DNA from 3 places in the Paenibacillus sp. J22P218 genome. Region 3 is predicted to be linked to each of the others. Evidence: a T-box and tRNA genes for the amino acid it is inferred to sense, from the RefSeq annotation. Region 3 holds a T-box; the other regions hold tRNA genes.
The links. A T-box is a leader RNA that pairs with one kind of tRNA and senses whether it is charged. The one in region 3 lies ahead of leuS (leucine--tRNA ligase), so its partner is inferred to be a tRNA-Leu.
Positions count from the first base shown of each region.

Region 1 (3,278 bases), on a different contig from region 3:
CTTGCGTTCTGTATACAGGATGCGCTTAATAGACAGCAAAACACTCAGTTTTTGCCGCGCGAGGGTAAGCCCTTCTATTTGCTGCGCCGCGTTCAGCAGCCGTCTGTTATCGTAGAGATGGGCTTCATCAGCTCCGAAAGGGATCGCGTTATGTTAACCGACCCGGTCAAGCAGCAAGAAATCGCCGAAGCAGTCGCTTCAGGGATTCGGCAATATAAATGGATCGCCCGCTGAGCCGCTCACAAGTGCGGACAACTTCACGAACTGCACGTCGGATTGCATGAGTGGAATCGAATGTTTGAGCACGGAAGCCGTCTTCAATCCCGAAGGGCCTACATGACCGATCGTAACGCCGATCGTATGTGATTCCATATGCTTGCGCAGCAGCGATATTTGCTTTGAAATATGCTGTTCCGTATACACATCGTCCAAAAACACGTCATTGGATACGAGTGGTACGCCTAGCTCTCCTGCAATCTTGGGAACAACCGTCTTGTACGTGGTGCGGCTGTCTAGGAAAAACAAGCCGCGCTCCTTGCAGACGCTAAGGACAATACGCATCATGCGCTCGTCAGCCGTCACCTTCGAGCCCATATGATTGTTCATGCCGACTGCATAAGGCACATCGTCGATCGCCGCTTCCACCCGCTTCCGAACCTCTTCGTCGGATAGATCAGTCGTGAGCGCGCCTGGACCCAGCCATTTTTTAAGCCCTTTATTCGGCTCCATCGGCATATGGACGATGACATCATGTCCCATCTTATGCGATTGCTCGGCATCCTGCTTCGTCGTAGGCAGGAACGGCATGATGGCTGTCGTGAACTTCACCGGCAGCTTCATCATTTCCTCCGTGCCTGTCATCCCGTTGCCGAAGTCGTCAATGACGATAGCAACCAACCGTTTTTGCGGATCTGAAGTCTCGGAATCCACTCGATATGCGCTCGCATTTGCTTGCCTGAAAGCTAATGAACATAAGGCTAAAGTGATTATAAGTATACGTATACTTATGCCGTACTTGCGTTGTTTCAACATAACTGTTCCACCATTCTGCTTTTTTACTTCATTGTTTGTGTAAAGGAAGAAAAATATGCTGAATATTATAACTTTAACCAAACAGTTGACTCATGACTGCACGCCATGCTAACATAAGAAACGTAATTAAGGCATGCGGTCGTGGCGGAATTGGCAGACGCGCTAGATTCAGGTTCTAGTGGTGTAACAGCCGTGGAGGTTCGAGTCCTCTCGACCGCACCAACTTTTATAATCAACAAGCTCGCAATATTGCTCTAGCAGCGATTGCGGGCTTTTTTATTTTCTTGAAAAAGCATACAAAAGGGACAAACGCCATTATGGTGAATGTCCCTTTTGTTTGTCGTCCTTCACGCCTTAATCTACTTCACCTGTTGCGGTTGCAATACTCGATCCCAATGGCGATGCTGTGCAACCCCATCAATGAACGATGTAAAGAACGCTGCATCGGCACTCTCTTCGCCGTTGAGCAACACGCCTGCCGGCTGCGCCCCGTTGCTTCCTGCCTCATGTGCCGCACCGGCGGCAATTAGCAGCCGGACACCGTCTCCTACGGCAGCAATCGTCTTATAATGCTGGAACGCTTCGCGGACGAAACCTGCCGAAGCGATATCACTTAGCAGCTCGTCAACGCCCTGTGCTCCTCCAGCTACATAGACGGCGTCGTACAGAACGGAAGCTGCAGTGAGCAGCGATTGCTGCGGCTCGATCAGCGTGCCGTCGTTGCCGCTTACGGGCGCGAGCGTTTTGCTCACAATGTCCGCCGTTACTTTCGCCGCGGTCAACGCCTTCAACAACCCCTGTACCTCTGCCGTATGGTAACCTGTTCCGAGCATCACCGCAACCTTGCGTGTAGCAGCTGACTTCGCCTTTGTCATCATGCTAAGGGCAGGAGAAATGGCTGTTGGCTCTGTCGCAACGCCCTTGGTCGCATTCGCTCCGATGCCTTCGGCTATCCGCTCTGCTAGCTCCTCCGCCACATGGCTGAAGACATCCACAACTCGCTGCCTAACCTGCTTGGACATCACTTTCCCAAGCTCGAAGCGGAAGGCGTTTACGATCTGGTTTTGCTCGATCGGCGACATGCTATGCCAGAACATCGACGCCTGGCTGTAGTGATCCTCAAAGCTATCGCTTCTTGCCTTGATCTTCCGCCCGTCTACCTTCTCCTCATAATGACGGTAGCCGCCTTCGCTTGGCGGTACTGGCGCTGGATCATTGTTCGCTAGGCCATTCTTATGATAGCTCGTCTGTCCCGGATTAATCGTCATCCGGTGCATGCCGTCCCGTTGATTGTTATGTACCGGCGCGATCGGTCGGTTGATCGGAATTTCCGCGAAGTTCGGTCCCCCTAGGCGAAGCAGCTGCGTATCAGTGTACGAGAACAGCCGACCTTGCAGCAAGGGATCGTTCGTAAAGTCAATGCCGGGTACGAGATGTCCGACATGGAAGGCAACCTGCTCTGTTTCCGCGAAAAAATTGTCCGTATTCCGATTCAGCGTCATTTTGCCAACGATTCGTACGGGGACGATCTCCTCCGGCCATAGCTTCGTCGCGTCCAATATATCGAAGTCAAAGCTGAACTCATCCTCTTCCTTCAGTATTTGAACGCCAAGCTCGAATTCGGGATAATTGCCCTGCTCGATCGCATTCCACAAGTCGCGGCGGTTGAAGTCCGGATCCTTGCCGGCGATCTTCTGCGTCTCGTCCCACACTAGCGAATGAACGCCAAGCTTTGGCTTCCAATGGAACTTGACGAAGTGAGACTTTCCTTTCTCATTAATGAATCGGAACGTATGCACGCCGAACCCTTCCATCATACGGAAGCTGCGAGGCAGCGCCCTTCCTGACATAACCCACATAATCATATGGGCGGTCTCCGTATTCGTGCCTACGAAATCCCAGAATGTATCATGAGCCGATGAGGCTTGAGGAATCTCATTGGGGGGCTCAGGCTTTACGGCATGGATAAAGTCGGGGAACTTTACCGCGTCCTGAATGAAGAACACCGGCATATTGTTGCCGACAAGATCGTAATTGCCTTCCTCTGTATAAAATTTCACCGCAAAACCGCGCACATCGCGCACCGTATCGCTTGAGCCGCGAGATCCTGCTACGGTAGAGAATCGGACGAACAGAGGCGTGCGAAGCGACGTATCCGTCAAGAACTTGGCTTTCGTGAACTCCGCAAGCGATTCGTACAGTTCGAATTCGCCATGCGCGCCGAACCCTCTAGCATGCACGACACG
Region 1 is NZ_JBWDNL010000001.1:1,300,465-1,303,742, reverse strand. Features, by position in the region: gene AC0YN0_RS05260 (N-acetylmuramoyl-L-alanine amidase family protein) at 1-234, shown strand, start outside; gene AC0YN0_RS05255 (divergent polysaccharide deacetylase family protein) at 199-1,032, opposite strand; tRNA gene AC0YN0_RS05250 (tRNA-Leu) at 1,168-1,254, shown strand; gene AC0YN0_RS05245 (catalase) at 1,392-3,278, opposite strand, start outside.
Region 1: it encodes a tRNA-Leu, which carries the amino acid that the T-box ahead of leuS (leucine--tRNA ligase) is inferred to sense. The anticodon was not compared.

Region 2 (3,278 bases), on a different contig from region 3:
GCGAGCAAATGGCGGCCGAATATTTGGACGCAATGGGCAGACTGCCGCTTATCGAAGGTTATCCGTATTCAGAACCGTCGGATTTGGAAGGCATTCGCGCGCTGAGGCGGGAGCGAGGCATCCGTATAGAGCAGCAGGCTGCTTCCTTTGAAGGCATCGATATGGAAGATCGGGTATATGGGGCATGGCTCGGCCGTTCGGCGGGATGTCTGCTCGGCCATCCGATAGAGGGTTGGCGAAGAGAACGAATTGATGGTTTGATCAGGGAAACGGACAATTCGCCGATTCGATACTATATCTCGTCCGATATCGATCCGTTGATTGCCGCAAAATATGACGTTATTAATGAAGGCGGCTCCTACGGAAACCGTCGCGTGAGCTGGATCAACAACGTAGTGCATATGGTAGAAGACGATGATCTGAATTATACGATCTTAGGCCTTGCCATCGTGGAGAAATACGGCTGCGATTTCACGCCGGATGACGTTGCGGAAGCTTGGCTCAATCTGCTGCCGGCGCTGCGTACGTGCACGGCCGAAAGAATCGCATATCGCAATTTACTTAATCTAGTCGGCCCTCCTGCCTCCGCCTCCTATCGGAATGCGTACCGGGAGTGGATCGGCGCCCAAATTAGGGCCGACTTCTACGGTTATATGTATCCCGGAAATCCGGAGAAGGCCGCCGAATCGGCATGGCGCGATGCTTCCGTCTCCCATGTGAAAAACGGCATATACGGTGCGATGTGGGTCGCAGCCATGCTGGCTGCAGCGGCGGTAACGGAAAAGATGGAGGACATCGTCATGGCAGGACTCGAGCAAATTCCGGCGACCAGCAGGCTGGCTGCAGAGCTGGCCGAGGTGCTGCAATGGCATAGCGACGGCCTGTCTTATGAAGAAGCTATTGAGCGGATTCACGTTAAATACGATGAATCCCATCCCTATCATTGGTGTCATACGATTTCGAATGCGATGGTTGTCACCGTCGCGTTGCTGTACGGCGAAGGAGAGCTGGAGTCTACGATCGGAAAGGCCGTTGCAGCCGGGTTCGATACGGATTGCAACGGGGCTACGGCGGGCTCTGTCATTGGCATGCGAAACGGGGCTTCTCGTCTTCCGGAGAAGTGGATCGAACCCCTTCGGGATCAAATCCGTTCCGGTGTCGATGGGTTCGGGATCGTGCCGATATCGAAGCTAGCGGAACGGACAGTGGCGGTTATTCGCGCCAATGAGGCGTATCGGAGTCAATAATAAACGAACAAAGGCTACAGCTCATGAGCTGTAGCCTTTGATGATTATGGTGCGGTCGAGAGGACTCGAACCTCCACGGCTGTTACACCACTAGAACCTGAATCTAGCGCGTCTGCCAATTCCGCCACGACCGCAAAATAATGTGTCAACGGGATTTATCTTATCATGTATAATAGAACATAGTCAAGTATTGGATTAGAAAAATAGAGGATAGGTGGAGGAGCAGGCGTTGAACAAGCTGGAGCAAAAAATTATGCAGGACGGCATCGTCCTAAATGAAAATGTACTGAAGGTGGATTCCTTCCTCAATCATCAGGTTGATCCGCAATTGATGTGGGAAGTCGGCAAGCTGTTCGTCGAACGTTTCGAAGGCAGCCGCATTACAAAAATATTGACGCTGGAGTCGTCCGGCATTGCGCCTGCAGTAATGGCTGCTTTGCAGCTGGATGTACCGCTGATCTTCGCGCGCAAACGAAAATCGTTAACGCTGAAGGACGATTTGTACACGGAGAGCGTCTATTCGTTCACGAAACAGGAAGTGAGCGAGGTGTCCGTCTCGCGCAAGTTTCTCTCGGCAGGGGAGCGCGTGCTTATTATTGACGACTTTCTAGCTAATGGCGACGCCGCACTAGGCATGGCTGGTATTGTGAAGCAAGCGGAGGCAGAGGTCGTTGGGATCGGCATCGTCATCGAGAAGACATTCCAGCCAGGCAGACAGAAGCTGATCGATCTTGGCTATCAGGTGGAGTCGCTTGCTAGAATTCAGTCGCTCGAAGGCGGTCAAGTAACGTTCGCGGATCATTGACAATCGCTGTCTCGTGTAACTATAATGCTTACATATTGTAACGACGAGAGGGTGAGGACGTGACTAGTAATCGATTCGCGGTAGCGGTTCATATTATGACGTTATTGGACGTTAGCGAAGGCGAGCGGATGACCTCGGAGCTGATTGCGGGAAGCGTCAATACGAATCCGGTCGTTATCCGCCGGATTATCGGTATGTTAAGCAAGGCCGGACTCGTCACGACGAATGCAGGCGTAGCCGGTGCCGTCATTACGAGGCCAACCGATCAGATTACGCTGCTCGATATATATCAGGCCGTAACAAGTCCCATTCAGGATGAGCTTTTCGCGATTCACGAGAAGCCGAATCCGAATTGCGGCGTCGGGCGCAACATTCAAACCTCGCTGGAAAGAGCCTTCAACGAAGCGCAGCAAGCGATGGAAAATAAGCTTGGCCAAATTACGCTAGCCGAGATCGCAGGCGATGTCGCTGAGAAAATAGGCAGCGAGTAAGAGTACAAAAGGAGGTGCCCAAAGCTGTATGCTTTTGGGGCACCTCCTTTTTTCGTCCACATTCAGCCTTTCGAAGCGCCTGCCGTTAACCCTTCAATTAAGAAACGCTGCAAGAATAGGAACAGCATCGTCACGGGCACGGCGACAAGGACGGCGCCGGCAGCGAACATCGTGAACTCCGTCGAGTTGCGCTGGCTGACCATACGATACAACCCGACAGCAAGCGTGCGCTGCTCCTCCGTGCGGAGGATGAGATCGGCGAAGATGAAGTCGACGAAGGCGCCATTGAAGATCATGAGGCTGGCATAGGTCAGCATCGGTGTTGATAAGGGAACGATGATGCCCATGAACACTCTCAGATGGCTTGCGCCGTCGATGCGGGCCGCATCCTCAAGGCTCTTCGGAATCGTGTCGAAAAAACCTTTGGCCACGAAAACGTTCGTAATGATCGCGCCCGTACTGTAGACGAGAATGAGCGCCCAATGGGAGTCCAGCAAGCCGATGGAATTCAATAGGACGAAGATCGCGATCATCGCCATGAAGCCGGGAAACATCTGCAGCACAAGAAATATTTTAAGCGTCGTTTTGCGACCGGCGAACCGGAAGCGAGAGATGGCGTAAGAGGTGATAAGAAGAAGAAATGTTCCAATCATGGTCGAGAAGACGGCAACCTTAAGCGTATTGAGAAACCAAGTGCCGTACTTCGTTTTTTCGAACAAATCGTAATAATGCTGG
Region 2 is NZ_JBWDNL010000001.1:1,293,568-1,296,845, forward strand. Features, by position in the region: gene AC0YN0_RS05210 (ADP-ribosylglycohydrolase family protein) at 1-1,247, shown strand, start outside; tRNA gene AC0YN0_RS05215 (tRNA-Leu) at 1,295-1,381, opposite strand; gene AC0YN0_RS05220 (xanthine phosphoribosyltransferase) at 1,477-2,052, shown strand; gene AC0YN0_RS05225 (Rrf2 family transcriptional regulator) at 2,112-2,543, shown strand; gene AC0YN0_RS05230 (sugar ABC transporter permease) at 2,606-3,278, opposite strand, start outside.
Region 2: it encodes a tRNA-Leu, which carries the amino acid that the T-box ahead of leuS (leucine--tRNA ligase) is inferred to sense. The anticodon was not compared.

Region 3 (3,278 bases):
CCCATTCAGTGACGTTCGCCAGCGGCGATTCGCCCGTTCCGGACGGCTTGATCGCATCGACATCAGGCAGCAGCAGCGGCAGCTGATCCTCAGGGACAGGCTTCATCGTTCCATCCTCCAAGTGGAGAATCGGAATCGGCTCGCCCCAATAGCGTTGACGGCTGAACAGCCAGTCGCGCAGGCGATAAGTCACTTTCCCTTGGCCTTTGCCAGTCTCTTGCAAATGCTTAATCATTGCGGCAATTGCCTCTTCATTGTTCAGGCCGTTAATGAAATCGGAGTTAACATGCGCGCCGTCTCCAGCATAAGCCTCTTTCGTCACGTCTCCGCCTTCAACAACCTCGATAATCGACAATCCGAACTGCTTCGCAAACTCCCAGTCGCGTACGTCATGACCAGGTACGGCCATAATTGCTCCCGTGCCGTAGCCTGCAAGCACGTAATCGGCAATCCAGATCGGCGTCTTAGCTCCATTCACCGGGTTGATCGCATAAGCGCCAGTGAATACGCCTGTCTTGTCCTTCGCCAAATCTGTACGTTCCAAATCGCTCTTGCGAGCAGCAGCGTCTTGATAAGCTTCGACAGCAGCCTTCTGATCGGCTGTCGTAATGGAAGCTACCAGCTCATGCTCAGGTGCAAGCACGCAATACGTAGCGCCGAACAGCGTGTCGGGACGGGTTGTGAACACAACTAGCGAATCGTTATGGCCGTCAATTGCGAACGTCACTTCCGCGCCCGTCGACTTGCCGATCCAGTTGCGCTGCATATCTTTAATGCTTTCCGTCCAATCCAGCTCTTCCAGATCTTCAAGCAAACGCTCCGCGTACTCGGTAATTCTCAGAATCCATTGACGCATCGGCTTGCGAATAACCGGATGGCCGCCGCGTTCGCTTAGGCCGTCGATGACTTCCTCGTTAGCAAGAACGGTGCCAAGCGCCGGACACCAGTTAACCGGAACCTCTGCTACATAAGCAAGTCCGCGGTTGTACAATTGGATGAAAATCCACTGCGTCCATTTATAATAATCCGGGTCCGTCGTGCTGAACTCGCGATCCCAATCGTAGGAAAAGCCCAACGATTTGATTTGACGGCGGAAGTTGTCGATATTTTTGAACGTAATGTCTCTTGGATGCTGGCCTGTATCGAGCGCGTGCTGCTCGGCCGGCAAGCCGAAAGCGTCCCAGCCCATCGGATGAAGGACATTATAGCCCTGCATGCGCTTGTAGCGGGATACGATATCTGTTGCGGTATAACCCTCGGGATGGCCTACATGCAAGCCTGCTCCAGATGGATACGGGAACATGTCGAGTGCGTAAAATTTAGGTTTGCCTTGCTCTTCCTTCGTTTGGAACGTCTTGTTCTTATCCCAATATTGCTGCCACTTCGGTTCTACAACAAGCGGGTTGTAGCCGTGAAATTGCTGCTCCTGACTCATCATCTATTCCTCCTACAAAGTTAAACTTACTCACGATTAAGCGCTCAATCCAAGGCTAGGCCTAGATTGCAATAAAAAAACTCCCGTCCCTAGCGTATTACGCTAGGGACGAGAGTTGAGCTCCCGTGGTACCACCCTAGTTAGCGACAGGCATGCTTTGCCTGTGCTCACTTGTCGCCTTTATCGCAGGCCAGACGGCGCGTTTGAATAACGCACAGCTCCAAGGCGAGATTCGTTCCGCAGCAGGTCCGGCTTACACCCTTACACCGGCTCTCTAGGCCTTGCTTTGCGAAAGTACTGCTCCTCTTCAACGCTTCTATGGATGAAAATAGTTATTTTCGATTATAAAGATCGTTATGCTCTGTGTCAAGATCCGACAAGCGTCCGTCTCATATACCTAACGCTACCGATAAGGATAACCAACAATAATAAATGGATTAGCAGTACCCATACCGCATTCCATTCGCCTATAAGAACGACGAACGTCCACAAGAAAAGCGGAGCAAGCTGAATAAAGCACAGCAAGAAAAGGGTGATAACCATCCATTGCTTCAACATTTGCCGATTGCTGTCCATGGTTACCATAACAATTGAGAGCAATACAGCGCCAAGTCCGATCGATACAAAGCCCCATAGGTGCACGGTCTCCCGCTCCGATCCCATTTCCATGCCAAGAAAGCTGTAGTCGAAAAACAGATCGCCGATATAACAAGCGCCAATGGTCAAGGACATAAATGCCGCGGCTAACGCGTACACGTAACTTTTTCCGATCATGCGCTGCCAACTCCCCTCATCTTGCGGCCGAATGCCTCGCTTATCGACACAACAGCGAAAATAAGCGTAAGCCACAAGGTACACCACATGGACTGATCAAATAATCGTTGAAACAGCCCCATACTCCATCCGTCCTCGCCAATAATCCAATAAGCAATCCGATTTGGAACACTTAAGCCGTCGTTTGCTGCCGGATTAGCGTTGGCGGCAATTGTGGAAACCAAGGAAACGTTCGCGATTAGGCTTAAAAGAACCGCAAGAAGCAACGTTTTCGACCAAGGCGAGTTGACAGATGCCGCTTTGGCTGCGAACGCAAATCCTATCACGATAAAGGCGCATCCGATTAGGTAGAGCACAGCTTATCCCTCCGCATTGTAAAGTTAGACTGCAATCTACTAAACGGATTCGCTTTACATAAAGTTGCCGAAATATCCCAATTATTGCGAGTTTACGGTTTTGTCGGCAGCCGCATACCACCCAGCAGCCCCGAACAAGATCGAAACGGCCAATATCATCCATAACGATGCCGACCATCCATGCGTCGCGTCATGCAGCAAGCCGAATAGCAACGGCCCGGTCGCAGCCAGCAAATAACCGATCGATTGCGCCATGCCCGATAGCTGTGCCGATTGCTCCGTATTGGACGTTCGAAGTGCGAAGAACATGACTGCCAAGCTGAAGCCCGCGCCTCCAGAGATGCCTAAGAGCATAATCCATAGCGGAATCCAAGATGACGGTCCGGCTAACAGCCCCACATAGGAGATGATTAGCAGAATAGCCGAGAATAAGGCGAGCGGCCGTTGACTGCGCCTCTTGGCTGCGAGAATAGGAACAATGAACGTCGCAGGAAGGCTGACGATCTGGAGCATGAATAGCATCCAGCCTGCTCCGCTATGGCTCATGCCGCGATCATGCAATATCTCCGGAAGCCATGAAATATTAACGTAAAACGTGAATGATTGCAGCCCCATGAACAGAGTCACTTGCCAAGCCAGCGCTGATCGTGTCAGCTTGTTGCCAGTCTTGTTGGCGCTTGCTGATTTCCTGCCGCTACCTTCGCTTTGGAAGA
Region 3 is NZ_JBWDNL010000002.1:639,237-642,514, reverse strand. Features, by position in the region: gene leuS (leucine--tRNA ligase) at 1-1,435, opposite strand, end outside; T-box leader at 1,537-1,755, opposite strand; gene AC0YN0_RS11670 (hypothetical protein) at 1,802-2,209, opposite strand; gene AC0YN0_RS11665 (hypothetical protein) at 2,206-2,535, opposite strand; gene AC0YN0_RS11660 (CynX/NimT family MFS transporter) at 2,647-3,278, opposite strand, start outside.